Pokkaliibacter sp. MBI-7: one gene and its partner. The protein of the gene in region 2 interacts with the protein of the main gene of each other region in a pairwise test. Links are inferred from orthologs where the notes say so. Each region holds a gene or a part of one and is shown on either strand. Other genes may lie near its edges.

What was found.
Region 1: the proteins of QCD60_RS09955 (region 2) and QCD60_RS05535 interact in binary tests that used the Escherichia coli proteins (3 or more experiments, as listed by UniProt). The link is inferred for Pokkaliibacter sp. MBI-7 from one-to-one orthologs.

The regions. Positions count from the first base shown.
Region 1 is NZ_JARVTG010000001.1:1,230,821-1,246,126, forward strand. Bases 4,687-7,572 are described here. They hold QCD60_RS05535 (YcbX family protein), read right to left. Parts: upstream 6,758-7,572; coding sequence 5,615-6,757; downstream 4,687-5,614. Other genes in these bases: QCD60_RS05530 (beta-ketoacyl synthase), read left to right, coding at 4,687-5,532; QCD60_RS05540 (TatD family hydrolase), read right to left, coding at 6,834-7,572. Outside these bases: QCD60_RS05505 (FlgO family outer membrane protein), read right to left, coding at 1-386; QCD60_RS05510 (hypothetical protein), read right to left, coding at 455-808; QCD60_RS05515 (flagellar assembly protein T N-terminal domain-containing protein), read left to right, coding at 1,145-2,359; cell division protein ZapB, read left to right, coding at 2,424-2,612; QCD60_RS05525 (OmpA family protein), read right to left, coding at 2,843-3,445; more of QCD60_RS05530, read left to right, coding at 3,619-4,686; more of QCD60_RS05540, read right to left, coding at 7,573-7,670; QCD60_RS05545 (Lrp/AsnC ligand binding domain-containing protein), read left to right, coding at 7,837-8,106; QCD60_RS05550 (lipid A deacylase LpxR family protein), read left to right, coding at 8,432-9,517; QCD60_RS05555 (formate dehydrogenase subunit gamma), read left to right, coding at 9,839-10,339; QCD60_RS05560 (formate dehydrogenase beta subunit), read left to right, coding at 10,336-11,913; fdhF (formate dehydrogenase subunit alpha), read left to right, coding at 11,913-14,771; QCD60_RS05570 (formate dehydrogenase subunit delta), read left to right, coding at 14,859-15,062; QCD60_RS05575 (DUF3142 domain-containing protein), read right to left, coding at 15,123-15,306.
Region 2 is NZ_JARVTG010000001.1:2,205,927-2,221,337, reverse strand. The notes cover bases 4,087-7,077. They hold QCD60_RS09955 (sulfite reductase flavoprotein subunit alpha), read left to right. Parts: upstream 4,087-4,769; coding sequence 4,770-6,386; downstream 6,387-7,077. Other genes in these bases: QCD60_RS09945 (methyl-accepting chemotaxis protein), read right to left, coding at 6,979-7,077; QCD60_RS09950 (hypothetical protein), read left to right, coding at 6,608-6,775; QCD60_RS09960 (DUF416 family protein), read left to right, coding at 4,159-4,764. In the rest of the region: QCD60_RS09985 (CaiB/BaiF CoA-transferase family protein), read left to right, coding at 1-1,183; QCD60_RS09980 (hydroxymethylglutaryl-CoA lyase), read left to right, coding at 1,194-2,153; QCD60_RS09975 (hypothetical protein), read left to right, coding at 2,173-2,967; QCD60_RS09970 (GNAT family N-acetyltransferase), read left to right, coding at 3,048-3,479; QCD60_RS09965 (VanZ family protein), read right to left, coding at 3,531-3,929; more of QCD60_RS09945, read right to left, coding at 7,078-8,610; QCD60_RS09940 (hypothetical protein), read left to right, coding at 9,003-9,263; QCD60_RS09935 (acyltransferase), read right to left, coding at 9,292-10,185; QCD60_RS09930 (EAL domain-containing protein), read left to right, coding at 10,510-12,801; QCD60_RS09925 (NADP-dependent oxidoreductase), read right to left, coding at 12,853-13,791; QCD60_RS09920 (2-hydroxyacid dehydrogenase), read left to right, coding at 14,099-15,103; QCD60_RS09915 (hypothetical protein), read left to right, coding at 15,181-15,405. UniProt on the Escherichia coli protein: Component of the sulfite reductase complex that catalyzes the 6-electron reduction of sulfite to sulfide. This is one of several activities required for the biosynthesis of L-cysteine from sulfate.

The DNA of each region.
Region 1 (15,306 bases), 980 kb from region 2 along the record:
AAGTCGACGATTCTATAACCGCGCACCTGCATCTCGTGGATCATGTTCTCCTGCAACTGAATCCCCAGCTTGTTGGTTTCGCTGAGGTTTTCCACGTTCACGAACGAGGTGACAGCAATCGGCGTGTCCTGCACATTGGCAAAATCCTTGTTGGCCGATAACTGATCAGCCATAAAGCTCACCACATCAGATAACACCGTCGGCGCCGAACCCGGCGTGCCCATGCGGTCATAATGTTTACCCTGCATGAACTGACTGCTGGCCATCTGCTGCTGAGGCTGGGTGTTCTGCTCGTTGCAGCCTGCCAGAGAGACGAGAAAACCCAGAGCCAGCGCGACCTTCGAGTACTGGCGGGACAGACGAAAAGAAAACTTTGGTGAAGACACGGAAGCCTCTGAAACTGGCGATAGGCTGGTAGTGGAGGAAAGGCGGCAAGACTTCATTTTCTACCTCCTCAATTCTTCAGCTTGTTGCAGGGTGGGCCAAGATAGCGATCATCTTCGCGTACCGTCACATTAAAGCCACCGCAAACATCGCAGGGTGCATGGTAGCGGATTCTGGCAACTTCCTTGGCACACTGCGAACTGGGAGTGGGTACCACCATGACCCGCTGTGAACATTCGGGGCAAGGCTGGGAAGAAGCTGTCTGCTGGGGTAGCTGGCAGGTGCCGCCACTGCAGCTCGGTTCATTGGCCTGGGCACTGGTCATGGTCGAGACCATGCAGCCCATCACAATCATCAGCCCGGCCAGCAGCTTGAGCAGCATTCGCACAGGCATTGCCACCTTAACAAGGATGTGCGCCATCATCTTTCTGTTTCCTGTCCTTGCACCTTGCGTCACAACGCAGGTGATATAACGTGAGCATGCCCGGCCAGGAGTCACTCCCTGCCAGACAAGGCATGAAAAATCCGCTTGTCTTGAGCGTATCGACGACTCAGGTTAAAACTTTACGCAATGTTTCAATATCCAGCGTTTCAATGTTCAACGTTTCAATGTTCAACAGATATCAGGTCGAATCGGGTGAGTGAATGGCGTGTTTATCCGTAGCTCCGGCTGCGCCCCCCGGTTATCCTCGTGATCTGCCTGCTGCAGTCACAATGTCAAAGTATAGTCATCAAGTTCAACAAATCATCAGGATTCCGCATGCTGCATCGCTCCCTTCTTCCTTTCCTGTTGCTATGTGTACTGCTGCCTCTGGCAGCTCAAGCCGTCACCGTGGACTCCCAGGGTCAGGCACTGATAGGCATGGGGGGTAAAGATCAGGCCCGTGAACAGGCGATCCGTGAAGCCTCCCAACTGGCACTTTTGCAGGCAGGCAGTTCATTCAGCAGCAGTCAGGAAATGGAGAACGGTGTCATGCAGCGCGACACCACCCGCATGAGCAGTGAAGGGCGTATTACTGACATCAAGGTGCTCAAGGAGAAAACTGACAACGGCGTACTGATCGTATGGATTCGCGCCGAGATTGAGCCTGAACAAAGTTGTGCTCAGCCCGGCGTTACCCGCAACTACCGCAAGAATATTCTGATCGCTGCATTCCCGATGCTGCGCCCTGATGACGCCACCCTCGGCGGCATTGGCAATATCGTTAATGATCTCAGTATTGATCTGGCCCATCGTCTTGGCAGCTCTCCCGGGCTGGCCCTGCTGCCGATGGGCAAGATGCAGGTATTAGGTGCTCAGCAGGCGCCTACCACCGGCGACCTGCCCAATATCAGTCTGGCCCTGCCACAGTTAAGGCATCTCAATAACGTGCAGTATGTAGTGTCTGGTCGCATTCGTGACCTGTCGATGGCCCCTATCGACAACGCCACCTCTGGCTCATGGCTGTCGCCCTCCAACCTCAAGGACTATGTCCCTGGTCTGGTCACCGAACATCGTCAGTTCGCCATGGACATTTATGTACACGATGCTGATGACGGTCAGTTGATTTTTCAGGACAGCATACACACCTCCGGCGCCTGGATTCCGGATCGCTACAGACAGATTGGTTTCGGTACCGAAACATTCTGGAAAAGTCTGTATGGACAGGCAGTGAACCGTAGCCTCGACGGCCTTGCCCATAAATTGACCGGCCTGCTACAGTGCCAGCCCTTCAGCGCCCGCATTATCCGCGCCGAAGGGCAGCGTCTGCTGGTCAACGCTGGTCGTCAGGCTGGCCTGCGGGTAGGTGACACCTTGCAGGTATATCGTCAGCGCTATGACTATGGTCCGCAGGGAGAGGTCTACCCACAGCTGGATGACACCCAGACCAGTGCGCGGGTCAGCAGTATACAGGGAGACTCTGCCTGGCTTGAGTTGCCTTTCGATGCCAGTCAGATCAATATCCAGCAGGACGACCGGGTGATGGCGTGGTAACCTTTCACGGCAGCATGACCGCCGCTCCGGCCGTGCGTCATCAGTCAGTACAATCAGGAAATCAATGATGCCAAATGAATTACTCAACAGTCTGGACAACAAGATTCAGAGTCTGATCGAGGAAGTAGAACTGCTGCGCCTTGAAGTCAGCGAACTGCGCCAGAGCAAAGCCGATCTGGAACAGCAGCGCGGTCAGTGGGAAGACGCTGTAAAATCCATGCTGAGCAAGTTTGAGCAGGTCACTGAAGCCTGAGCCAAGAACTCAAGCCGAGATCAACAAAAAGCCCCTGGCCATCGCGATGGTCAGGGGCTTTTTGCTTTAGCAGGCTGTTGAAAAACGTTATCGAGGCAGCCGAGACAAGGAAAAAACAGGCGAAAAAGCGGAGTTTAGTGGACTAAATGAGCATTTTGAGCCTGTTTTTGACGCGGTATTCGGCAACGCAGATAGATTTTCAACAGCCTGTTAGGGCAGTCCCCCGCGAGTTACTGCATCGGGCGAATCTGCAGGGTCACACGGCGGTTCTGTGCCCGCCCGTCCGCTGTATCATTGCTGGCGATAGGATCACGTTCACCCAGACCACGAGCCGTTACCCGGCTCGATGGAATGCCATTCTGCAACAGATAGCTGGCCACCGAATTGGCACGGCGCTCAGACAGCAGCTGGTTGTGCTCGAATGAGCCGGTTGAGTCGGTATAACCCACCACGTCCAGATGCGTCTGGTCGTATTTGGCCAGCACTTTCACCACACTGTTGAGGGTGTTGTAGAACGACGGCGCAATTTGCTCGCTGTCGGTTGCAAAGGTGATATTGCCCGGCATCACCAGATCAATGGCATCGCCATTACGGTTCACCTGAACGCCAGACCCCTGCAGTTCCTCACGTAGAGCAGCCTCCTGACGGTCGAAGTAATTACCAACCCCGCCACCAATGCCCGCCCCCACGGCGGCACCAATCAAAGCGCCCTTGCCACGGTCGCTTTTGCTCGACACCGCAGCCCCCAAAACGGCGCCAGCAACCGCACCAATTCCTGCTCCTTTGGTGGTGTTACCCACCTTCTGCTGACCAGTGTAAGGATCAGTCGTCATGCACCCTCCAAGGAAGACTGCGACGAATCCCAATGTCAAAAATTGCTTATGTTGCATATGCACTTTCCTTACTTTTTTGCGCCACGTCATGCTCTGGTCACAAAGCCCCCGGCTCTATACAATGCTCGTTATTTTCCAAATTCCAAGCCACCAGCCCTCGAGAGGACGTTTCCTTGTCTCATTTGCCTGTCATCGTCGGTTTTGGCGGAGTCAACGCTTCTGGGCGTGCTTCTTTTCACCATAGTTATCGCCGCCAGGTCATCGATCAGCTTTCTGAAGACACATCGCAGCAAACCTGGCTAAGTCTGGCCACCATGATGGGCTTGGCCAAATCCGAAAACGGTCAATTTTTCGACGCTCAGAATCAGCCTCTGTCCGCTCGCGAAGTGGTCAGCCTGTTCGGCGACTATATCCGTAATAACACCCAGATTCGTCGCATCAACCATGAAGCCTTTGACGTCAACAACGTCCCGCATCATGTTGCCAGTAAACTGGCTCCTACGGAAAACTCTCCCCATCAGTTCATCATCCGCCAGCGCCACATGCCTGAACATGTACCCTCAAGCTGGCAGTTACAAGACCTGGGCAACGGTTATCTGCAAATCACCACCGCTGAGCCGCTGGACGTGATGCTGTATGACTACCGCAGTGCGCCGGTGCAGAGTGGTGGCCAGTTACCGACAGGTTTCCTGCCCGGCGAGCTGTATCAGTCACGTAACCATCCCCGTGCTCTGCAGATGACCGTCTTCGGCGCTTCTGACTGTCTGGGCTCGATGGGTATCGACTGGAGCCTGATCCGCGGTCGCGTCGCCCCCGATCAGATCGCAGTCTACGCTGGCAACTCTATTGGTCAGCTCGATGACCACGGCTTTGGCGGCATGCTCAAATCCCATTACATGGGCAAACGCGTGACCTCCAAGCAGATGCCACTGGGCTACGGCCAGATGCCTGCTGACTTCATCAATGCCTATGTACTGGGCAGCGTCGGCTCAACCGGCACCTCACTCGGCGCCTGTGCCTCGTTCCTGTACAACCTGCAGATGGCCGTACGCGACATCCGCTCCGGCGTCAAAAAAGTCGTCATGGTCGGTGGCAGCGATACACCCATTACCCCGGAAATCATCGAAGGCTTCCGTGCCATGGGTGCTCTGGCAGAAGACAAAAACCTGCGCGACCTGGACGGCATCGCTGAGCTGACCGAAGAGCAGTATCGCCGTGCCTGCCGCCCCTTCTCTACCAACTGCGGTTTCACCGTGGGCGAGTCTGCCCAGTTCATCATGCTGATGGCGGATGATCTGGCTGTTGAGCTGGGTGCTCAGGTGTTTGGTTCCGTACCTGATGTATTCGTCAATGCTGACGGCCACAAGAAGTCCATTTCGGCACCCGGCATCGGCAACTATCTGACTCTGGGTAAGGCTGCCGGTCTGGTCAAAGCCATCCTGGGTGAAAAAGCCCTGCGTAATCGCACCTTCGTCCACGCCCATGGCACCAGCACCCCGCAGAACCGGGTGACCGAGTCGCATGTGCTCAACGAAATCGCCAAGGCCTTCAAGATTCCGTCATGGAAGGTAGCCGCCATCAAGTGCTACCTCGGCCACTCACAGGGCACCGCCGCGGGTGATCAGCTGACCAACGCACTGGGTGTCTGGGCCTATGGTCTGATCCCCGGCATTGGCACCATTGATCACGTCGCCGACGATGTGCACAGCTCCAATCTGATGATTCGTGCCGAGCATCATCACGTGGGCACTGACGGCATGGATGCGATCTTCCTCAACTCCAAAGGCTTTGGTGGCAACAACGCCAGCACCGCTGTGCTGTCGCCGGAGGTCACCATGCAGATGCTGAGCAAGAAGCACGGCGGTAAGGTGATCGACACCATGCGCAGCCGTCAGGAGCAAGCCATCGAAAAAGCCAGCGCTTATGATCAGGAAGCCACCAAGGGTACCGCACGTCCGTTGTACCTGTTCGGCCACAACGTGCTGGAAGGCGAAGATCTGGCGATCAGCGAAAACGCTATTACCCTGCCCGGTTTTGAAAACCCGGTCAGCCTGGAGCTGGAAAATCCGTTCGGAGACATGGTGTAACAGGCACTAGGTCACGCTCCCCATAAACCATCAGCCCGGCACATGCCGGGCTGATGGTTTATGGGGTATTCACGGCACAACATCAGTTGTCCAGCGTCAGCTCAACGTCATCCAGTGCGTAGCTGCAGCAGGCCAATACCACCCCCTCGGCAATTTCCTCCGCACTCAGCGGTGCCTGTGAACGGCTGACCACCTGCCCTTTGCGTACCCTGACCCTGCAGCTGCCACACAACCCGGCACGGCAGCTATAGGGCAGGCTGACGCCATTGTCTTCGGCCTGCTCCAGCAGCGTGCGCGAAGAGGACGCCTCAAACTGCTGAACGCTGTCGAGCCGATGATCATGCAGTCGCACTTTGACCTGTTTGCTGGCAGCTGGCTGCACATCCACACCGGTTTGCCGGGGACGCAGCGGGTAGGCCTTGACCCGCGTAGATGACAACACCTCCACCTGATCGCCCTTGAGCACACTACCGCTGTTGAGCGGGATCAGATTCATACCGAAATACACCTCACCCTCATCATCCTGACGGAAGGTCTGCAGCGTACTCAGCGGCTCAACCATCGCACTGAACTGCTGGCTGTCAACATCCAGAGTAGTAAACACACAACGGCTGCAAGGCTTGACCACGGCAAAGCGCACTTCGCCAATCCGGATTTCGGTCCAGCTGTCCTCGATAAAGGGCAGGCTGCCTTCCACCACCAGATTGGAGCGGAAGCGCTGCATGGGAATCACTTCAGGGCAGCGCTCCTGCAAATAGGCCAGCGAAGCTTCCGAGGTCAGCAGCAGCGGGTATCCATCAGCAAAGCTGACAGGCAATCCGGTCTGTTTGATTTCACGAAAGCTGTCCACTCCCTGATAACGCAGGGCGACTGGCTGGCCCAGCCAGCGGCTTAACCATTCATCAGCAACATTCAGGGTCAGCTGCCCCTGCAGCTCACTTTTCCAGATGGATATGGGCTGATATTCATTGATGAAGTCGGGAATATGCAGGTGCAGATCTTCCATGTCCGGCGCCCGCAGCAGTAGACCCTGCTGCAGGATATGGCAGCGCAGCAGCGCCAGTTTGGGATGGGTACGGGCGGTGATAAAACGCCCGCTGGGCTCTACCACCACCCAGCGTCGGTCCCAGGCCAGCCCTTCCGGCTCCACCCAGGCATGAGACATGGACAGTCCGCGGCAGGATTTGACGGGATAAACCAGGATGTCCGACAGACTTACAGTCACCTTATGTTCTCCATGTTGATGCCAGCCTCAGCTGGCGGCGGTAGTGCAGGCATTATCCACGCGTTGGCTACTAATTTCAGTCAGTATCTTTACCCGCCTCAGGGCGGGCAAAGGGCGGTGGCAGCGCAAACAAGGCTCGGGTATTGGCCGTCACTTGCCGTGCCACCGCCTCGGGTGGCAGCTGACGTAGCTCTGCCAGCAACATCAGTACCTGATGCAAGCGCTCCAGCCGGTTGGGTTGCCCCTGATAACCGCTCAGAGGCATGTCCGGCGCATCGGTTTCCAGCAACAGCGACTGCAGCGGCAGCTGCCGAAACACCTCACGGGTCCGCGTCGCACGCTCATAACTGATGCTACCGCCCACCCCGAAACTGAAACCCAGTGCAAGATAGCGTTTGGCCTCTTCATGACTGCCACTGAAGGCATGCAGCACACCGGCACGAGGCAAGGGGTAACGCCTGAGTAGCGCCAGCATGTCACTGTGCGCTTTACGCACATGCAGAATGACGGGTAGCTGCAGCTGCTGGGCCAGCTGCAACTGATGCTCACAGTAGAACAGTTGCTGCTGCCAGTGCAGTTCACCACTCAGCATCCGGTCAAGACCAAACTCCCCTACCGCAACAGCCGGGTGACGCCGTAACTGCGTGGCCAGTAGTTCAAGGTGCTCCGGCTGATGCTGGTCAATAAAGTAAGGGTGCAGGCCCCACGCGGGAAAGACGCCCTCATACATCGCCATGCTGCTTTCGATTCTGGCCCAGCTGGCTGCCGTTACACCGGGCACCACCCACTGACGAATACCCAGCTGGTGTGCCCTGGCCACGCTGTCGTCACGGATCGTGTCCAGCTGGGGGAAATCAAAATGACAGTGGCTGTCTATCAGGTAGCTACTCAGCGGCAACATAGGTTCGACCATCGGTATTGAGCCTCAGCATGAGCTGACACTATGAGAGTCACCTGTCTGGAATCAGGTGCAGCACGGGGAACTATGCTACCATTCCCTGCCAATTGCATCGCTGCAGCTTGCGCTGGGCAAGGCTTGGACGATGCGCCGATTTGTGTATTTTCGCAGGAGGCAAACCATGGTCACCTTTATCATCCTGTTCAATATCGAAAAACGCCTGATCAATACCGTCGCCGAGCAACTGGTCGACATCGAAGGGATTTCTGAAGTCTATTCCGTCAGTGGCAATTTCGATCTGGTCGCCATCGCCCGGGTCCGTTCCAATGATGAACTGGCCAATCTGGTTACCGAAGACTTACTGCCCATCGAAGGCATTACCAAAACCCAGACCATGCTGGCGTTCAAAGCCTATTCCCGCCACGATCTGGATGCGATGTTTGCCATCTGAGCCGCCGCAGCGTCTGTTCTGAACGTGCCACCGGCTATCTGGTGGCACAGCACTTTTCCCCCGCCAGCACGGCACCCTGACACCTTGATTACGGCCAATCCAACCGCACTGATAGGCGGAACTGTGAAACAAATGGTCGATAGGCGCTTTTACACGAGCTGTCTAAAATATTCAGCGCTGTTGCAGGCTCACTGTCATCGGTTCGCCATACCGCGATCCTAGTCTGTCATCTGGTATCAGCAGCTCATTTTATCTGGAGCCATCTGCCACTTCCGTGCAAGTTGCGGCCAGCTCTGGCAATTGCCAACTCAGGGAATGTTTACGCATGCGCCATACCCGGTCGCCACTCTTTGGAATCATCTGCTTGCTGAGTCTGGCCGGACAGGGTTGGGCGGCTGAACGTCAACCGGATGAGGTCAATCTCCCCGCAGGCGCCAAGGATCCGAAACAGACCTGGACGCTCAATCTTTATCTCGATAACGACCTCTTTACCCACACCGATCAGCAGTATACCAATGGCGTCAAAGCCTCGTGGATTTCCCCCGATCTGGAAGCCTACGGCGATGATGAGTCACTGCCCGCCTGGCTGCGTAACCTCAACAGCCACATGATCTGGCTGAGCGGTAAAAACCCGGCGGAACAGCGCAATATTGTCTTTTCCGTCGGCCAGACCATGTATACCCCGGCGGACAAATACGCCACTCAGCTGATCAAGGATGATCGACCCTATGCCGGCTGGCTGTTTGCCGGTTTGGCCTACCAGCGCCGTTACAGCAATACCCGGTTGGAAGTAGCAGAGATTCAGCTGGGGGTGGTCGGCCCGGCATCACTGGCCCATCAGGCACAGGATTTCATTCATGACCTGCGTGGCATCGACCGTTTTGAAGGCTGGGACAACCAGCTGAAAAATGAACCTGGCCTCGTGGTCACCGTTTCCACCAAGGATCGCCTGTTCCGCCGGGCACTGGGCAAGCTTTACAGCAACGACCTGATTGGTCACTACAGTGTCTCCGCCGGTAACGTGCTGACCGGCGCCGGTGCCGGTCTGGAATATCGAATCGGTTATCGTCTGCCCTCGGACTTCGGCTCCTCATCCATTCGCCCTGCAGGGGATAACAGTGCTCCCGGCGCACGCTGGGACAGCCGGGTACTGGACGGCGGCTTTGGCTGGCATGTGTTCGCCTCGGTGGAAGGCCGTATGGTGCTGCATAACATCTTCCTCGACGGCAACACCTTCGTAGACAGCCCCAGCGTCGACAAGAAAACCTGGGTAGGTGACCTCAGCACCGGTGTCAGCTTTACCTACAGCAACATGAAGCTGACCATCTCCAGAGTGAACCGTAGCCGCGAGTTTGAAACCCAGAAAGAACCCCACAGCTACGGCTCCATTGCCTTCTCAATGACCTACTGAGCCGCTGCCGGACAACCTCCGGCAGCCGACCAGTCTCTTCACTCAACAATGCCTTTCCAGCCAGACCTGCCCGGGCCTGACTAAACTGCTATTGCACGCTGTTACACACTGCCACCGTCAATTGCGACCCCCATCGACCTGTGAACGCCAGCTATCTTGGCGGCGGTCAACCACGGGCACTATGATCAGCCCAGCACGATCAGCCCGGACCCTTGCTTGGGTTTGAGCTGCATAACTGCACAAATAACGATAACTACAAAAACACCCCGGCCCTGTGCCGGTCAGCAACACCGGACTAGCTAACATAAAGAGAACATCAGCATGGCCGCCCATATCCCCCTTGCTCCGGTTGAGTCATCGACCGAGGCCCGAATTCGTACCCTTGCCAGTGATTTAAAGCAGCAGCCGGGTGCATTACTGCCCATTCTGCATGCCGTTCAGGACACCTTCGGCTATGTGCCCGAGTGCACTGCTGCGGTACTGGCGACAGAGCTGGCACTGTCGCGTGCTGAAGTCCATGGCGTCATCAGCTTCTACCATCATTTCCGCACCCGCCCGGCCGGGGCCCATGTGCTGCATATCTGCCGCGCTGAAGCCTGCCAGTCCATGGGCAGCGCCGCGCTGGAGCGTGATATCAAGCAGCTGCTGAATATCGATTATCACCAGACCACCGCGGATGGCAGCGTGACCCTGGAGCCGGTTTATTGCCTCGGCAACTGCGCCTGCTCACCCAATATCCGTCTGGATGACGCCATTCACGGTCGCATGACTCTGGCCAGAACCGAACGCCTGCTGCAACAGCTGAAGGAGGGCCAAGCATGACCCGGCTTTATCTTTCCTGCGACTCCTGCGCCCTTTCTGTCGGCGCCGATGAACTGGCCCAGGCACTGACCGCGCAGCTTGGCGAACAGATTGACCTGCAGCGCACCTCCACGCGCGGCATGTTCTGGCTTGAGCCGCTGCTGGAAGTCGAGACTCCGCAAGGGCGTGTGGGTTATGGGCCGCTGACCACAGAGGATCTGCCCTCATTACTGGCAGCCGACCTGCTGAACGGTGGCGACCACCCCCTGTGCATCGGCCTGGTGGAGCAGCACCCCTATCTTGCCCGCCAGCAGCGCCTGACCTTCGCCAGTCTTGGCCACAACCGGCCACTGGTGATGGAGGACTATGCAGCTCAGGGAGGCTGGAGCGGACTCCAGCGCGCACTGACCCTGAGTGCCCAGCAGATTGTCGATGAAGTGAAGGAATCCGGCCTGCGTGGCCGGGGCGGTGCCGCCTTCCCTACCGGGATCAAATGGCAGACCGTACTGGATGCCCAAGCGCCCTATCACCGTGGTTTCGATGAAGCCGTCAAGTTCATCGTCTGCAATGCGGACGAAGGTGACTCCGGTACCTTCTCCGACCGGCTGGTCATGGAAGATAACCCCTTCCAGCTGATCGAAGGCATGCTGATCGCGGCGCTGGCCACCGGCGCCACGCGAGGCTACATCTATCTGCGGGCTGAATACCCCCATGCCCATCGCGTGCTGCAACAGGCCATCACACTGGCCGAGCAGCAGGGTTATCTGGGTGAGGCAATTCTGGGCAGCCACCACCGTTTTCATTTGCAGGTGCGTCTGGCAGCAGGTGCCTATATCTGTGGTGAAGAGACCGCCCTGCTGGAAAGCCTTGAGGGCAAACGCGGCATGGTCCGCGCCAAGCCGCCACTGCCGGCGCTGGAAGGCCTGTTCGGCCAGCCCACCGTGGTCAACAACGTCATCAGCCTCGCCTCCGTGCCTCTGATTCTGAACAAGGGCGGCGCCTACTACCGCGACTTCGGTCAGGGTCGTTCACGCGGCACCATGCCCCTGCAGCTGGCGGGAAACATCAGGCAGGGTGGTCTGGTTGAAGTGGCCTTTGGCGTTACCCTGCGTGAAATTCTCTATGACTTCGGCGGTGGCAGTGCCTCTGGCCGCCCCATCAAAGCGGTGCAGATTGGCGGACCGCTCGGGGCTTACATTCCTCCGGCACATTTTGATACCCCGCTGGACTATGAAGCGCTGGCCGCTATTGGCGGCATGGTGGGCCATGGCGGCATCGTGGTGTTTGATGATCAGGCGGATCTCGGCCAGATGGCGGCCTTTGCCATGGAGTTCTGTGCGCTTGAATCCTGTGGTAAATGCACGCCCTGCCGTATCGGCTCAACCCGGGCGCAGGAAGTGCTGGCACGGATCCGTCAGGGTGAAGACGCTGAGGACAATCTGGCGCTGCTCACTGACCTCTGCGACACCATGGAACAGGCCTCACTCTGTGCACTGGGCGGCATGGCGCCGTACCCGGTAAAAAGCATCGTCAAATATTTCGGGGAAGAGCTGCACAGCGTCAGCCAGACTCCGTCTGCAGGAGGGCAACACTGATGATTGGTTACTTTGACCCCAAAACCGACCGCGACCTCGGTACCCCTGCCAGCCTCTCCACGACGCTAATCACGCTGGAAATCGACGGTGAGCAGGTGCAGGTGCCGGAAGGCACCTCGGTGATGCGCGCCGCTGCGCTGGCTGGTATCAACATCCCCAAACTCTGCGCCACAGACAGCCTCAAGTCCTTCGGTTCCTGTCGTGTCTGTCTGGTGGAGATTGAAGGCCGCCGCGGCTATCCCGCCTCCTGCACCACCCCGGTCAGCGAAGGCATGGTGGTACGCACCGAGACCCCGCGTATCAACAAGCTGCGCAAAAACGTGATGGAGCTGTATATCTCCGACCATCCGCTCGACTGTCTGACCTGCCCCAGCAATGGTAACTGTGAGCTGCAGGACATGGTCGGCGTGGTTGGCCTGCGCGAGGTACGCTATGGCCTCAGCGTCAGCAACCACCTGCATTTGCCCAAGGATACCTCCAACCCCTATTTCACCTTTGATCCGAGCAAGTGCATCCTGTGCTCCCGCTGCGTCCGTGCCTGTGAAGAAACCCAGGGCACCTTCGCCCTCACCATCAACAGCCGTGGCTTTGACTCCAAGATCACTGCCGGGGCCAATGAAGCCTTCATGGACTCCGAATGCGTGTCCTGCGGAGCCTGCGTGCAGGCCTGCCCGACTGCCACCCTGAGTGAAAACACGGTGATCGAGTTTGGTCAGGCCGACCACAGCGTCATCACCACCTGTGCTTACTGCGGTGTTGGTTGCAGTTTCAAAGCCGAGATGAAGGGCAACCGGGTGGTCAATATGGTGCCTTACAAGGATGGCAAGGCCAATCGTGGCCATGCCTGCGTCAAGGGGCGCTTTGCCTTTGGTTACGCCACCCATCAGGACCGTATCACCCAGCCGATGATCCGTGACCGCATCGACCAGCCCTGGCGCACCGTCAGCTGGGACGAAGCCTTCCAGTTTGCGGCCAGCCGTATCCGGCAGATTCAGGATCAGTACGGCACCAATTCCGTCGGCGCCATCACCTCCTCTCGCTGCACCAACGAAGAAACCTATCTGGTGCAGAAACTGGTACGTGCCGCCTTTGGCAATAACAACGTCGATACCTGTGCCCGCGTCTGCCACTCGCCCACCGGTTACGGCCTGAAGATGACACTGGGGGAGTCCGCGGGGACTCAGGACTTTGATTCGGTGGAACACACCGATGTGGTGATGGTGATCGGAGCCAACCCCACGGATGCCCACCCGGTATTTGGCTCGCGACTGAAAAAACGCCTGCGTCAGGGCGCAAGGCTGATCGTTGTTGATCCGCGCCAGATTGACCTGCTCAAGGGCCCGCACTATCAGGCCGATCACCACCTGCAGCTGCGCCCCGGCACCAACGTCGCTTTTATCAATGCCATGGCTCACACCATTATCAGCGAAGGGCTGGAGCATAAAGACTTCATCACCGCACGCTGTGATCAGGCGGCCTACCAGCAGTGGCTGAGTTTTATCAGTGACAGCCGTCACAGCCCCGAGGCCACCGAAGCCATCACCGGTATTCCGGCAGCCGAACTGCGCGCAGCAGCCCGCCTCTACGCCAGTGAAGGCAACAGCGCCATCTATTACGGTCTGGGGGTGACGGAGCACAGTCAGGGCTCCACCATGGTGACCGGCATCGCCAACCTGGCCATGCTGACCGGTAACTTTGGTCGCCCCGGTGTGGGCGTTAACCCTCTGCGCGGTCAGAACAACGTACAGGGCTCCTGCGATATGGGCTCCTTCCCCCACGAACTGCCCGGCTACCGTCACGTCAGTGACAGCAGTGTCCGTCAGTTGTTCGAGCAGGAATGGCAGGTATCGCTGGCCGACCAGCCCGGTCTGCGCATTCCCAACATGTTCGAGGCCGCCATCGCCGGCAGCTTCAAGGCGCTGTACTGTCAGGGTGAGGACATTGCCCAGTCCGACCCCAATACTCAACACGTGGAAGCAGCGCTGGGTTCACTCGAATGTCTGATCGTGCAGGACATCTTCCTCAACGAGACGGCTAAGTACGCCCATGTGCTGCTGCCCGGCGCCACCTTTCTGGAGAAGAACGGTACCTTTACCAATGCCGAGCGACGTATTGCCCGGGTACGCAAAGCCATGCCCCCCCTGGCAGGCAAGGAAGACTGGCAGGTTACTCAGGGGCTGGCTGCTGCACTGGGCTACACCATGCCCTATCAGCACCCCAGCGAAATCATGGATGAAATCGCCCGGCTAACTCCCTCCTTCCACGGCGTCAGTTATGCCCGTCTGGAGGAACTGGGCAGTATCCAGTGGCCCTGCAATGACGAGCATCCGCAGGGTACGCCAGTCATGCACGAGGAGAGCTTCACCATCGGTCAGGGGCACTTCATCCCCACCGAGTTTGTCCCGACCGAAGAACGGGTCAATGGTCGCTATCCGCTGCTGCTGACCACCGGGCGCATCCTCAGCCAGTACAACGTCGGGGCGCAGACGCGCCGCACCGCCAACGTAGCCTGGCATGCTGAAGACGTGCTGGAGCTGCACCCGCACGATGCCGAAGAGCGCGGCATCAGCGATGGTGACTGGGTCGGTATCAGCAGCCGTGCCGGTCATACGGTACTGCGCGCCTGTGTATCGTCACGGATGCAGCCGGGTGTGGTGTACACCACCTTCCACCACCCGTTCTCCGGTGCCAACGTCATCACCACGGATAACTCCGACTGGGCCACCAACTGCCCGGAATATAAGGTGACGGCGGTGCAGGCTGAAAAGGTCACGGAGATATCGAAGTGGCAGGAACGCTTCCGTCATCATGACAACCATCAGCGGCAGCTGCTGAACGAGTCACAGGCCGAGGTTTAAGACAGCTGGCACCAGGACACCGTGTCAGCACGGTGTCCTTGTCGCGCTGATCTGAGAGGCACATGCCCACCGATGGGGATACGCACTATGAAAGCTGAATATCTGATCAAGATGGCTAACCAGATAGCCCTCAATCTGGCCTATGAGCAGGATCACGACCGCCGTGCCGACAAGGTGGCAGGTCACATCAAGAAGTTCTGGGAACCGCGGATGATCGAAGTACTGCTGGCTGTCGACCCGGCACATCCCGAGCTCAGCCCCTGTGTGGTGATCGTCCTCAGCAGGCTGTAACTACAGACGCCCGTGCCTGCCACCTTGCGCGGCAGGCACGGGCCTCATCAGGCGGCCCTCTCAGGGATTAAGCAGAAACACCACCTCACCGCGATAATAGGGCGACTGCTGCAGCTGTCGCTGCCAGTCCACATCCCACTCACCGCCCTGCACCAGCCCCACCTTGAACGGAATCCGCAGCTGGCTCAGGCTGGCCAGATAACGCTCGTAACCAGCCACGCTGTGCCTGCCCTGATAGGTTTGC
Region 2 (15,411 bases):
GCCCCTGCAGGGGGTCAAGGTCATCGAACTGGGAACCCTGATCGCAGGCCCTTATGCTGCTGCAGTGCTGGCCCAGTTTGGTGCCGAAGTGATCAAGATCGAGTCGCCCAAGGGCGGCGATCCGCTGCGTACCTGGCGCAAAATGCACAAGGACACCTCGTTGTGGTGGTACTCCCAGAGCCGCAACAAGAAATCCATCACGCTCAATCTCAAGTCGGCAGAAGGTCAGCAGATCGTCCGTGATCTGGTGCAGGAGGCCGATATCGTTATCGAGAACTTCCGCCCCGGCTGTCTGGAAGAATGGGGGCTGGGCTGGGAGCAGCTGTCGGCGCTCAATCCGGCCCTGATCATGGTGCGGATTTCCGGTTACGGCCAGAGTGGCCCCTACAAGGACCGGCCGGGTTTTGCTGCCATCGCCGAGTCCATGGCGGGGATGCGTTATGTCACCGGTTACCCGGACCGGCCACCGGTGCGGGTCGGGGTCAGCATCGGCGATACCCTGGCTTCGCTGTACGGGGTGATCGGCGCCATGATGGCCATGCACCATCTGAAAGTGAATGGCGGCAAGGGTCAGTTTATCGACGTGGCGCTTTATGAAGCGGTGTTCGGGGTGATGGAAAGCCTGATTCCCGAGTTCTCGGCGACCGGCTTTATCCGCGAACGCAGTGGTTCCAGCATGCCGGGCATTTCGCCTTCTAATACTTATCTCTGTGCCGACGGCAGCTATGTGGTGATTGCCGGGAATGGCGACAGCATCTTCAAACGCCTGATGCAGGCCATTGGTCGTGCTGATCTGGCCGATGATCCGCGACTGGCCAAGAACGATGGCCGCGCCCGGTACAATGACGAGCTGGATGATGCCATTGGTGCCTGGACCGGTCAGCACAGCCTGGAGCAGGTACTGGCCGCGTTGCAGCAGGCCGACGTGCCCTGCGGCAAGATCTACAACGCCGCCGATATTGCCAGCGATCCGCATTTTGCAGCCCGTGAGATGATCGGCCACCACACGCTGGAAGACGGGCAGGCGGTGGATATTCCCGGCATCGTACCCAAGCTCAGTGCCACCCCGGGGCAGACCCGCTGGCTGGGGCCGACCCTGGGCCAGCATACCGAAGAAGTACTGGCCAGCATCGGCATTGACGCCGCCCGGCTGGCGGACCTGAAAGCCCGTGGTGTGGTGTGAGGGAAAGGTCATGAGTCTGTTTTCAGCACTGGCGGCCGGTGAGCGGCCGCAACTGGCCATCAACGAAGTGATGACCCGCGACGGGCTGCAGAGTGAAGCGCTGTTCGTGCCGACCGAGGCCAAGATCGCGCTGGTCGATCAGCTGTCCTGCACCGGGCTGGCCAAGATCGAGGTGACCTCCTTTGTGTCACCCAGAGCCATTCCCAATCTGCGTGATGCGGCGGAAGTGATGGCCGAGATCATTCGTCATCCCGGCGTCACCTATGTGGCGCTGGTACCCAATGTGCGTGGGGCGGAGCGGGCGCTGGAGTGCTCGGTGGATGAGATCAATCTGGTGATGTCGATTGGCGAAGAACACAATCTGGCCAATATGCGTATGACCTGTGCCCAGTCGCTGGCGCAGTTTGCCGACGTGATGTCCCTGCTGCAGGGCTCACCGATGAAGGTCAATGGCACGCTGGCCACCGCATTTGGCTGCCCGTTTGGCGGCGGGCAGAGTGATGAGCGGGTACGCTGGGCCATTGATGCCTATCTGGAGCTCGGCATGCACAGCATCACGCTGGCCGATACCACCGGCATGGCCTTCCCCCGGCAGGTGTATGAGCGCGTCGCGGCGGTCAGACCAGCCTATCCGCAGCTGCCCCTGACGCTGCATTTCCACAATACCCGCGGGATGGGGCTGGCCAATGTGCTGGCCGCTGTGGAGGCTGGCGCGCGCTCGTTTGATGCCTCGCTGGGCGGCATTGGCGGTTGCCCCTATGCACCGGGCGCCAGCGGTAATATCAGCACCGAGGATACGGTGCATATGCTGGAAGGCTGCGGTATCGCCACCGGCGTTGATCTGGATGCACTGCTGGCGATCGGCCGTGAGCTGCCCACCTTGCTCGGTCACGATCTGCCCGGGCAGATTCTCAAGGCGGGAAAAAGCTCGGAACTGCGTCAGCGCGGGAGTGTCAAAGCCCAGTCGTGACCTGCAAGCGGGGCAAACTATGGGGCTGGGAAAACAAAGGGGGTACGGCACGTTGCTGGCGCTGCTGCTTATTGCGATGGCCGCCGCAGGCCATGCTGCCCCGCTAACGGGACCGGCTTATACCACTGAGGTGTTGACCCTGCCGGGCAGCACCGCGCGTGCCCTGTATTTAAGCCCTGCTCATCCGCGTGCGGTCCTGCTGATGCTGATCGGCGGTACCGGACAGCTGGGGCTGACAGCGGATGGTCATCTGGCTCACCGCGCTAATGTGCTGGTGCGCACCCGTCGTGACTGGCTTGCGCGTGGCTATGCCGTTCTGCTGCCCGATGCACCTGATCGCCATAGCCTGCGCGGTCAGCGATCCTCCTCTGCCTATCTGGCGTACCTCAACCGCTGGCTGGACCGTATAGCAGGTCAGACTGCTGCACCGGTGATTCTGCTGGGGACCAGTCAGGGCTCGATCGCAGCCGTCAATGGCGCTGCCCATCTGACTGCACGCCTGCACGGCGTGGTACTCAGCGAGCCTGTTACGGTGTCGGGTGGCAGTCACGAGACGGTATTTGATGCAGGCCTGCAGCAGGTGGCACTGCCCACCCTGATTGTGGCCAACCATGATGATCAGTGCCCGGTCACTCCGGCCAGAGGCGCGGCACAGATACCTGCTCGGATGCCGCTGGCGCAGACCAGGCTGATATATATCGATGGTGGTGCAGGCGACAGCGCCGATTGCGACTCGTTGTCAGCTCACGGCTACCGTGGGCAGGAAGCTGCCTTTGTCCAGCATGTAGCAACGTGGATACAGCAGCTGCATTGACCTGAGCAATGGCTTCAGGCATTTGTATCGGCTGGTCTTCCTGACTGCTTCCACATTCACGCTGTCTACAAGGGGCTGCTATGTCCACTTCTTCTCTGCACTACCATCTGGATCGCACACTGACCGCTGAGCAGTTTGTTGATGTGCTTAACCGCTCCAGTCTGGGCGAGCGCCGCCCGGTGGATGACCGTACCACCATTCAGGGCATGCTTGATCATGCCGATCTGCTGATCACCGCCTGGGACGGTGAAACCCTAGTAGGGGTGTCGCGCGCTGTGACTGACTTCCACTACTGCTGCTACCTGTCTGATCTGGCGGTCGACAAGGCCTGTCAGCATCAGGGCATCGGCATCGAACTGATGGAGCTGACCCGTCAGCAGCTGGGGCCAAAGTGCACGTTGATTCTGCTGGCCGCTCCCGCCGCACAGGACTACTACCCCAAGGTCGGGTTCGACGCCCATCCACGCTGCTGGGTAGTGGCGCCGGGCAACAGGATTGAACGCAAGGGCTGAACAGCAAAACGCTGCCAGCCAATGGTAGCGGCCGGGCACATTACCGGTGGGTCAGGCTTGCACCCGCCTTCCCGTCAGCTGTCGGTGCAGCACTAGGCTCAGCCAGGTGAAGGCTGCAATGCCCAGTGCATCGGCCAGCAGATCCTTGCCATCCAGGGTGCGGGAAGGGAAGAAGTATTGGCTCAGTTCTTCCAGCAGCACGAAGCTCAGTACCGCCAGCGTGCCGTAGGGTAAGGTCAGGCGCTGCCAGCGTATTCCGCGGCAGGCGCTGGCCAGATTGACCAGCAGGGTGAGCAGGCCAAACAGGCCCAGATGGCCGACCTTGTCGGCGTAGGGTGTACGGCGGACAAAGTCGAGAAAGAGGTTGCTGGCGCCGGTGTCGGCCTGATAGATGATCCACAGGATAAAGGCCAAGAAGGCAAGGGCGAGGCTACTGATCAGTGTGCGCATGGTCCATTCCTGCGTGATGAAGAATGAGGGCATGCTAGCACTGTGATCCCAGTCTCCACCGTGTGGATTCAGTGTGCTTTTGCAGTGCGGGGCAAGAAGGCAGAAAAGCGCCTGATCGGTACCGGTCCGGCACGATTTCTGCTCATTCTCTGATCATTCAGCCTGTACCCGTGATCGGCTACTGGGGTAAAATGCCCGTCCAATGAATACCCGCCGGAGTACCTCTTCAATGTATCAGCTTGATGATCTCGAACAATTACTGGAACAGCGCCCAGAGTGGCAGCGCGCCCTGTTCGCGGTCTCCATGGCAGAACGCCTTTTCCCCAACTATGCCCTGTTTGCGCGGGTCGCCGAATTCGGTGATGCAGCGGTGCTGCGCAACGCACTGGACAAGACCTGGGACAAGCTGGCGGGCCGTCGCAACGTGGTCCATGTGGAAGAGCTGCTGGACGAGCTGGACAGCGTCACTCCTGATCTGCGTGAGTTCGATATGTACGGTGCTCACGCCGCACTGGACTCCTGTGTCGCCCTGAATACCGCGCTGAATGCACTGGAAAGTGGCGAAGCCGCCGATGCTGCCTCTTCGGCACAGGTAGTCCAGGAATGCATCGCCGGTTTTGTCGAGTTCACGGCACCCAATGATGACCTGTCCGACGAAGAGCTGGTACGTCTGATCAATACCCATGAGCTGACTCAGCAGCAGGACGAATACGTTGCCTGGTTGCTGGATGAGCTGAAGCAGCACACCAAGGTGGATGCTGCCTGGATCGACGAGCTGCGTGCAGCGGCTGTCAATGAAGGCGTAAGTGCCATCGGGATCTCTGACGACGAGTAACACCCATGACCGCAGCGCCCTCTATTGCGGTCGGTTATGCCAGCGAATCGGGTAATGCCGAAACGCTGGCCAGACATCTGACCCAACTGCTGCACGATCAGTTCCAGCAGCAACTACCCTCCCAGACGCTCTCCATTACCTGTCTGAGTCTTGACGATCTGGCAGCCCAGGTGGCGCACGCCGATATTCTGCTGCTGATCAGCAGCACCTATGGCGCCGGTGATATCCCCTCCAACGGCGGGCATTTCCTCAGCGAACTGAAAGCCAAACGGCTGCAGGTGCAGGAAAAACAGATGGCGGTGCTGGCGCTGGGAGATCGTGCCTACGATTCTTTCTGTCAGGCCGGTCGTGATCTTTATCGTCTGCTGGCGGAGCAGGGTGCCCATGTGCTGGTGCCCCTGTTCGAGGCCGATACCAGCTTTCAGCCAACCTATAACCAGTGGCTCAGCCGCTTGCTGCCACGCCTTGGGCTGGCGGTACCGGAAAAGCTACTGGCCTTCAGCAAGACCTACAGTGCACGAGAGCCTTTTCTGGCGACGCTGACGCATCAGCACCGTTTGACCTCTGCTACGGCTGACAAAGACGTACGCCACTATGTACTGAATATCAGCGGTGCCGGGATACATTATCAGGCGGGTGACAGTATCGGGGTGATGCCGGTCAACAGCCGTCAGCGGGTCGAGGAAGTGCTGGCGGCGGCGGGGTTGCAGGGCAATGAATACTGCCGCCGTGCCGATGGCCATGATGGCCCCATTGCTGAGTTGCTGAGCCGGTATATCGAGCTGACAACGCCCGGCCAGACCATGCTGCAGTGGCTGGCTGAGGTTACCGGGGCCGAATGGTTACAGGCCCTGCTGCATCCCAGTCAGGTGCAGGCTCTGTGTCAGTTCCAGTTCACGGCGGATCTGGCCGAGGTATTGCGCCGGGTGTCAGGGCAGGTTGATCCGTTGCAGCTGCTGGCCCGACAGAGCGGTTTACTGCCCCGTTACTATTCGCTGAGTGCCAGCCCGCTGAGCCATCCTGACGAGTTACATCTGACTGTCGCTACCCTGAGTTACAGCAAGCAGGGCGCCACCGTGCAGGGTACCGCCTCGGGTTGGCTGGCGAGCTTGCCGCTGGGGTCCAAAGTGCCGGTGTTCCTGCAGCCCAGTCCATTATTCCGCCTGCCGGAAGACCCTGAGCGCGATGTCATCATGATTGGCCCGGGTACTGGTATTGCGCCTTTCAGAGCCTTTCTGCATGAACGTGAACAGCTGCAGGCCGGTGGCCGTAACTGGCTGTTCTTCGGTGAGCGTCATCGCGCCAGCCATTATCTTTATCAGGCGGACCTGCTGCGCTGGCAGCTGCGCAAGGAGCTGACCCGTCTGGATCTGGCCTTCTCCCGTGATCAGGCAGAGTCTGTCTACGTCCAGCACCTGTTGCTGCAACACGCTGCCGAGGTGTTCGCCTGGCTGGAAAATGGCGCTTGTCTCTACGTCTGTGGTGACAAGACCCGTATGGCCGCTGATGTGGATCGGGCGCTACGTCAGGTGCTGGTGGAAGGCGGCATGAGCGTGGCGGATGCCGGGCGTTATCTGCTCAGGTTGCGGATGGAAAAGCGCTATCTGCGCGACGTGTATTAAGCCTGTTACTCCCCTCATGCGCGTCTCTCCAGCGCGTCTGTGCCGGCCACGTTAATCTGTTGTTACGTGGCCGACACGACCTGCAATCTCTGCTTCAGCCCATACCACCACTGCTACGCACCCATGCTGCCCTTTACACTCTCTATACAGCGCTGCCGCTATGCTGTTGACGGCTGTGGCATCATCGCGCACACCGCGTCAGATGGTGCGAGGAGAGAATCGTGAAGAAAAAGATGTTGATGTTGTCTGCCGTGGCGTTGCAGGGCCTGACACTGGGTGGCTGCTATCCCTGGTTCCCATGGGGACCGCATGATGGTGGCGGCGGTGGAGGTGGTGGTGGCCACTGGGGCGGCGGCGGTGGACCGGGTTCCGGTTACCATGGCCACTGATGGCCACTGTTACCACTACTATTCAGAGCGCGGGCCGTTAGCCGCACGCGACAGGAAGGGAAATACCCACCGGGTATAAGGCAAGACGGGGCAGAGCGGATCGCTGCCCCGTTGTGCTGAGAACGTGCACACGCGTTGCCAGGTGTCGGCCACAACGGGCTGACCAGACCCCCTGCGTGCGCACTTCAGGCGATTAGCACACCTCAAACGCTAAAGCGTGCCGTCCATTGCTGCATGTCTCTGGCGCTGCTGGCCACCAGTCCGCTTTGCCGGGCGATATGGTGAGAGCCACTGTCAGTCTGATGAGCAATGGTGGCGATATTGGCCAGATTGCGGCTCATCTCTTCAGCCACGTTGCTTTGCTGCTGGACAGCAGTAGCAACCATGGCGTTCATATCACGAATTTCGTCGATCTTGCCCACGATGACATCAAAATGTGCACCGGTTTCTTCGGTGTGACTGACGCTTTTCTCGGCCTGCTGTAGCCCACGGTGCATTGACTGCACGGCATCCTGACAGGCTTGCCGCAAGCGTTCGTTGAGCTGGGTAATCTCTTCGGTGGACTGGCGGGTACGCATGGCCAGGGTGCGCACTTCATCGGCCACCACGGCAAAGCCACGGCCCTGTTCGCCAGCACGGGCTGCCTCGATAGCGGCATTCAGGGCGAGCAAATTGGTCTGTTCGGAGATGGCCGTGATCTGCTGCAGGATGGTGCCGACTTCCTCGCCGTGTTTTTCCAGCATGGTGACGGTATCTGCGGAGGTTTCGATGGCCTGTGCCAGAGAACTGATCTGCTGGATATTTTCCTGCACCAGTTTGTGCCCGGCCTGTGCGCGCTCACTGACTTCCTGAGTGGTGTGCGCCGTGTTGACTGCGTGCTGCGATACTTCCACCGAACTGGCAGCCATTTCCTGCATGGCGGTGACCAGCTGATTGGTCTCGTTGTTCTGCTGCTCGATACCCTTGCGGCTCTGCTCTGCCGTAGCAGACAGCTCGGCACTGTGCTGATTCAGATTGTTGGCCTGTTCATGCATGGACCTGACCAGCTGCTGCAGGCTGTCGAGTGACTGATCCAGACGCTGACTGAGTACACCCAGCTCATCGCGGGACTGATGGTTCAGGCGGCTGGTCAGGTTGCCTTTGGCCATCTGCTCGATAACGGCCAGCGCCCCCTGCAGTGGCTGGCTGATGCTGCGGCTGATTTCCCGGCTGAGGTAGACGGTGATCAGCAGTGCCCCCACCAGCACGGCGATCAGTTTGCGCGCCTCGTGCCAGAACAGGCTGTCGACATCATCCAGATAGACACCGGTGGCCGCGACCCAGCTCCACGCTGGCGCCCGCTGTGCATAAGCCACCTTGGGCACCGCTGCGGACTGGCCGTCCTTGCTCCACTGATATTGCGCAACCGCTTCACCGGACTGGCGCACATCAGTGATCATGCGGGTCAGGAAGGGGTCGCCGCCGGCATCTTTCACCTGTGCCAGATTCTGACCATTCAGTTTTGGCAGCAGCGGGTGCATGACGAACGTACCCTGCTCAGAAATGATGAAAACATAGTTGTTACCCGCGTAGCGCATGGCGCCCACGGCGGCCATGGCCTGCTGCTGGGCGTCGGCTTCGCTGAGTTTGCCCTGTCTGGCCAGCGCGGCGTAATGGCCGATCAGGCTGTTGGCCTGCTCGACGATGTCCTTATTCTGCAACTGGCGCTCCGCCATGATCTGGCCACGCAGCATGATCAGGTTGTAGCTGGCGATCAGGATCACCACCAGGGTCATCAGGCCAAACAGCAGTGCCAGTTTCTTGTTGATGGAGACATGCTTGATGATGCTTTGCACAGTAATCAACCTCAATTCATCTAATGAGTTCTGTAGGCTTTCGGGGGGCAGTGGGCACTGGCAGGTACAACATCTTTCATCAAAGTGGCGCTGCACCGCTTAATTATTGGTTTTTCATCGGCGGTGCGAGCTGAGTTCTTATTGGTAGCTGGAACAGGTTCAACTAACTGCCTGCCCCTTTGGAAATAGCGTTGAAATTTTTCCGCCTGATTATAGTGGCGGTCAGAAAATTAGCTATAACGGTTCAGCTGCCAGCGCTGGCCGTCATGTCGACTGATCTGTGCAGATCAACGGACGACCAGATTGGCGTCTTTGGGGGTGTCATCGCAAAACGTCATTCCAGCAAGATGTGCTAGCATTGCCGCGCTTTGCAGATAGGGGGCAGGAAGGTGATGTTGCGCTGGGGTTTGGTGTTGCTGATAGCACCATTACTGCTGTTGATGGGGGTGTACTGGCACGAGTTCGGCAGCGTCAACGAATGCATCCTGCAAGGTGGGCAGTATGACTACCGGCTGCATGAATGCACCTTTGCTGTCACGATGCCCTTTATACCTTTCGCTGAGCGCTATCCACTGCTGGTCAACCTGTCGATGCTAGCAGCACTGGCGGGGTTTGTGCTGTGTCTGATGGGGTTGTATTCCCGCCGCCGCTGATCTCAGAGCCCGTTGTTAACCAGCAGAATCAGCCCTGCGCCTGTTGCCTGAGGGCGGTGATGCGCTGATCCTTGTGTTGCCACAGGCTGTTGATCCAGTCCTGAAAGGCTGCACGGAACTGTTCATCCTGTTGATAATCCCCTTCCCGCAGCGCCTCCGGCACCGGAATGGCGCGGACCTCCATCACCACCCGACGAATCTGCCCGGACAGCAGATGCCAGAAACTGGGTACGCTGCCATCAGCATAGACAATGGTGACGTCCAGCACGGTATCGATCTGCTGGTGCATGGCTGACAGCACAAAGGCCACGCCTCCCGCTCTTGGTTTTAGCAGATGGCTGAACGGAGACTGCTGCTGATCGTGTTTGCGCTGAGTAAAGCGCGTGCCTTCCACGTAATTGATCAGGGTGACCTTGCGGTCCTGCAGTTTGTCACAGGCGATACGGGTAATCTCCAGGTCTTTGCCACGCAGTTGCGGGCGTCGCTCCAGTTCAGCACGGCTGTAGCGGCGCATGAAGGGGTAATCCAGTGCCCACCATGCCAGCCCTAGCAGAGGCACCCAGAACAGTTCGCGCTTTAGGAAGAAAGTAAAGAACGGTGCCTTTTCCAGCATCAGTTCCATCAGCGCAGGTATATCCACCCAGCTCTGATGGTTACAGATAATCAGGGTCGAGCGTTGCGACAGGATGTGCTCACGGCCCCGAATATCCCACTCGGTGCCGGTCAGCGCGTGCAATATCCGCCGATTGGCTAGTGCCCAGCAGCGGGCTATCCAGCGTACGCCGGTACCACAACGCCGACGCAGGGCGGGTACCGGCAGCAGGGCTTTGAGCAGGGCCAGGATCAGCATCGGTACGATACCGATCAGGGTGTTCAGTACAATCAGGCTGGCACTGGCCAGTCCAATGATCAGCGACGGCATGATGTCTCCGGTCTGGGGGCAGTGCCATCTCCGTCATGGTCCGGTGTGGCGTGCAACGGCTTGTGGACCCTGTGCACAGGCTGCGGGCACGGGTCTCTTGTTCTGTCATTTAACTGACTATTCACGTCATCTTGACCTTTTATGCACTGGCATCAGCCGCAATTGCCTCAGCATCCTCTACTATTCAAGGAGTCTGGACACGCTGGCCAGAGTCGGGACGTATTCTGGCAGCAAAATGAATAAAGTCACCGTCTGACGCAGGGAAATCAACCGCGCGGGTGGCACTGACATTCAGGGTCTTTCCGCATGGGGTGGATAAGAGGGGTGTTGTTGGTCCTTGTCTGGCTGAGCCTGACAGGGCGTGCCGGGGCGGAGATGCCCGTGCAGAGCATCACCGCTTTGCCGGGAGATCTGCTGCAGCAAAGCGGGACACCGATGATGCTGATCGATCCTGAGTCTGGTCGTATTCTTGCTGCCAACCCGGCCGCCATTCATTTCTATGGTTACAGCGGCGAACAGCTGGCACGCATGAGCATTGATCAGATCAACAGTCTTGATCCTGCCGAGGTAGCCGCCGAGCGCCAGCGCGCGCTGAAGGAAAAGCGTAACTACTTCGTCTTCCCCCACCGACTGGCTAACGGTGATATTCGCACCATGCAGGTCAACTCCTGGCCTGTACAGATCAAGGACGGCGGCAAAGCGTTGTTTTCAGTGCTGATTGATGTCACCGGGCAGCCACTGGCCCGTGACCAGCTGCTGAGCTACACCGGCAAGCTGGAGTCAATGGTGGAGGCGCGCAACAGCGAACTGCTGCAAACCCAGGTGCGTTATACCCGTATGCTGATGGCCGCGCTGGCCGTCACTCTGGTGGTGATGCTGTGGCTGATGGTCAATGTGCGTCGCCGTCGGCATGCCGAGAAGGAGCTGACACGGCAAACCATCCTGCTCAGTGGCCTGCTGGACTCCATCCCGGATCTGGTGTTCTTCAAGGACCCGCAAGGGGTCTATCTTGGCTGTAATCTGGCGTTTACCCACTTTGTTGGCCGTGACCGTGACCGCATTGTCGGCAGCACCGATGCAGACATGTTCGGTGCGGAGCTGGCTGCCATGTTCCGCAGCTATGACGAACGCATGATGCAATCAGGCATGCCAAGCTCCAATGAAGAAGAGGTGCGTTACCCCGATGGCCGCCAGGTGCTGCTGGATACGCTCAAGGCACCGCTGCACGACGCCTCTGGCAAGCTGGTCGGTCTGCTGGGCATCAGTCGTGATATCACCGCGCGCAAACAGGCCGAGGCACGCATCGAGAATCTGGCCTTCTACGACTCCCTGACGCAGTTACCCAACCGTATCCAGCTCAATCAGCGCCTGCCGGAGGTGATTCAGCAGCTGGGTGTGTCCGGTCTGCATGGGGTGCTGCTGTTTATCGATCTGGATTACTTCAAGACCATCAATGATGTCTTCGGCCATGCGACCGGTGATGAGTTGCTGCAGATCATGGCTGGTCGGCTGCGTCGTCATGCCCGCGAGGGGGATATTCTGGCGCGCCTCGGTGGCGATGAGTTTGTACTGGTGATGACGCAGCTGAGCAGTGATGAGGCGATTGCCCGCGCCGATGCGGATCAGCGTATTGCGGAGTTGCAACGCCATATGGCCATGCCTGTGTCGCTGCATGCCCGTGAAGTGAAGCTGGGGTGTAGCGTTGGCGCGGTGCTGTTTGGTGACACATGGAAAGTGCATGCCGATCTGCTCAAGTGTGCTGATATGGCCATGTATCAGGCCAAGGACGCCGGGCGGGGCACCTGCAGCTGGTACGAACCGGCACTGCGGGAGCGCATTGAGCATCGCTTCACTGTGGGGGAAGAGCTGCGTCACGCGCTGCGTAAGGATGAGTTTGTGCTGTATCTGCAGCCGCAGGTGGATGGCAACGGGCAGATTTGTAGCTTTGAAACCCTGGTGCGCTGGAAGCATCCCCAGCGTGGGCTGGTCCTGCCTGGTGAGTTTATCCCGGTAGCGGAAGAGAACGGTCTGATCGCCGAGCTGGGCGACTGGGTGCTGAACCATACCTGCCATCTGATGGCGCAGCATCCGCGGCTGCACTGCTCGGTCAATGTCAGCGTGCGGCAGTTCCTCCATCCTGAATTCCTTGACCGCATCGGCAGCCTGCTGCGTGATCATGAAATTGGCGCCAGTCGTTTGACCCTGGAGGTGACAGAAAGCCTGCTGATTGCCGACGTTGAGCAGGTGGCGCTGAAGATGCAGTCGTTGCAGCAACTGGGGGTACGGTTGTCCATTGATGACTTTGGCACCGGTTATTCGTCACTGGTGTATCTCAAGCGCCTGCCCATTGATGAGCTGAAGATTGACCGCGATTTTGTCCGTGACCTGCCCGGCGACACCAGTGATGCCTCGCTGGTCGTGCTGATTCTGGCCATGGCGCGCCATCTCAATCTGTCCGTGGTGGCGGAAGGTGTGGAGAACGCCGAACAGGCTGAGTTCCTGCGGCAGCACGGCTGTCATTACTATCAGGGTTATTTCTACGGCAGACCGCAACCCATCGACAGCTGGCTGGACGTGCTGGATCACGCCCGAGGGGTGCGCCCGGCGGCCATCTGAGTCTGTCATCGCCGCTACGGCAGAGGCGCGGCGGCGATGAGCGAAGCACGATCAGAAGGTGAGGACGATCTTGCCACGCACCCGGCCACTGGCGCTGAGCTGATGCGCTTCTCTGACCTGCTGGAACGGGAAGGTGGTGGAGACTTCCACCCTGACCTTGCCAGCCTCCACCAGATCAGCAATTTCCTGCAACTGGTCAGCCGAAGGGAATACGCGCATGCCGGTAGCACGATAGCCGTGCTGGGAGGCCGCCTCTACCACTTCTTCTGCGGTTTTTGACGGCAGGGTAACCAGTACACCATCGTGTTTGAGCACCGCCAGGGCTTTGACGCCACTGCTGCCACCTACGCCATCCAGTACGATATCAACATCACGAACGGCGTCTTTCAGTTCCACTTTCCAGTAATCAATACAGGCATCGGCACCCAGCTGGCGCAGATAGTCGTGATTGCGTTCCGACGCGACGGCGATAACCTCGGCACCGGCCTGTTTGGCAAACTGCACGGCCAGATGGCCTACTCCCCCTGCGGCAGCCAGAATCAGCACACGTTGACCGGCGCGCAGGTGAGCATAGTCATGCAGTGCTTGCCACGCGGTCAGACCGGCCAGTGGCAGTGCTGCGGCTTCGGCAAAGCTGATGTTGTCGGGCTTGTGCACCAGATGGGCGGCATTGGCGGAGACTTCTTCGGCATAGCAGCGGCCGGGCTGCGGGAAGTTGAGCAGGCCCATCACTTCATCACCGGGCTGGAAAATGGTCACCTCCGAGGAGGCCGATTCCACCACGCCAGCCATTTCCCACCCCAGAATCAGCGGTAAGCCGTTAGACAGGCTGGCTACGCCACCGCCTTCGCGGGTTTTCCAGTCAATCGGGTTAACTCCCGCCGCCTGGCTGCGGACGATGACGTGATCGGCTTCCAGCAGCGGACTGGGCAGTTCATCGATCTGCAGTACGTCCGCGCCACCAAAGGCATGGATTTGAATCGCTTTCATGGTTAACCCCCTGGCTGTACCCGTGTTACCGAGCCGGGCACGGTGTGCATCCGGTCCGGTAGCGTTATGGCTATTATTTTTATAAGTGCGGTAACGGTTGTGGTTAACGTCGACAAATACTGACGTTTATCAAAAATCCTTATCTATTCTTAGGGGAGGTGGTGCACTGTCGCAAATCGCTGACCTTATACCTAGGTCGCATAGGTTATGCTTGCCGGTGCCACTCCCACTGCCGGATGGCCGACTCTGTGGTGCTATTGAGTGTAGTCGTTGCGGTGCTAACTGTTTGACGAGAGAAGGAAAGTCCATGCGTGTTGCCGTGTTTGGAAGCAAGCCCTATGACCGTGAATTCCTGACCCGTGCCAATCAGGGGTTTCAGCATGAGTTGCAGTTTTTCAAAGTGCGACTGAACGAAGAAACCTGCGAACTGGCGCGAGGCTTTGCGGCAGTATGTGTGTTCGTCAATGACCAGCTGACCGAGGCTGTGCTGACTGATCTGGCGGCCCATGGGCTGCAGGTGATCGCGCTGCGCTGCGCTGGTTTCAACAATGTTGATTTGCTGGCGGCAGAGCGTCTGGGCGTCAGTGTTGTCAGGGTGCCTGCTTATTCACCCGAGTCGGTGGCGGAGCATTGTGTCGGCCTGATGCTGACTCTCAATCGTAAATATCACCGTGCCTTCCAGCGGGTGCGGGATGGCAACTTTGCCCTGCACGGCCTGCTGGGTTTCAATTTTCATGGCCGCACGGCAGGTATTGTGGGTCTGGGTCGCATCGGTCTGGCCACTGCACGGATTCTGCAGGGTATGGGGATGCGGGTACTGGGTCATGACAAGTTCCCCAGTGCCGAGGCGGCGAGTCTGGGTATTGCGCAGGTTGCCCTGGAGCAGCTGTATGCCGAAGCAGATGTGATTTCCCTGCATTGCCCGCTGACACTGGAAACCCATTACCTGATCAATGCCGACAGTCTGGCGCAGATGCGCGATGGCGTAATGCTGATCAACACCAGCCGGGGCGGGCTGATTGATACCGCCGCCGTGATCGCCGCGCTGAAAAGCGGCAAGATCGGTTATCTGGGGCTGGATGTGTACGAGCAGGAAGGGGATCTGTTCTTTGAAGATCTGTCGTCCGAGGTGATCCATGATGATCAGTTTGAACGCCTGCTGACGTTCCATAATGTGCTGATTACCGGCCATCAGGGCTTCTTTACCGAGGAGGCACTGCACAGCATTGCCGAGACCACACTGCAGAATCTGGCAGATGTGGAAGCGGGCCAACCCTGTTTGAACAGAATAGGGCGTGATTATTTGGCCTGATCCTGCTACAAATCGGGAACAATTCTGTCCGCACGACAACAACAATAATGACTGTGGCGATGCCACCGGAGATTGCCATGATTGCACTGCTTGAACCGATTCTGCTGCTGGCCGGACTGATTCTGATCGTCACTGGCTTGCTGCTGTACGGTATGCGTACTCAGGACTGGCGATCACTGAGAGTTTTCTGGCGGCCAACCGTGGCCTTTCAGGCCAGAGAGTACTTTCTGTACAAGCTTGGTATCACCGTCATGGTGATCGGCTTGTTTGCCCGTCTGTATAACCATCTGGGCTTTGCCTGAAGGGGC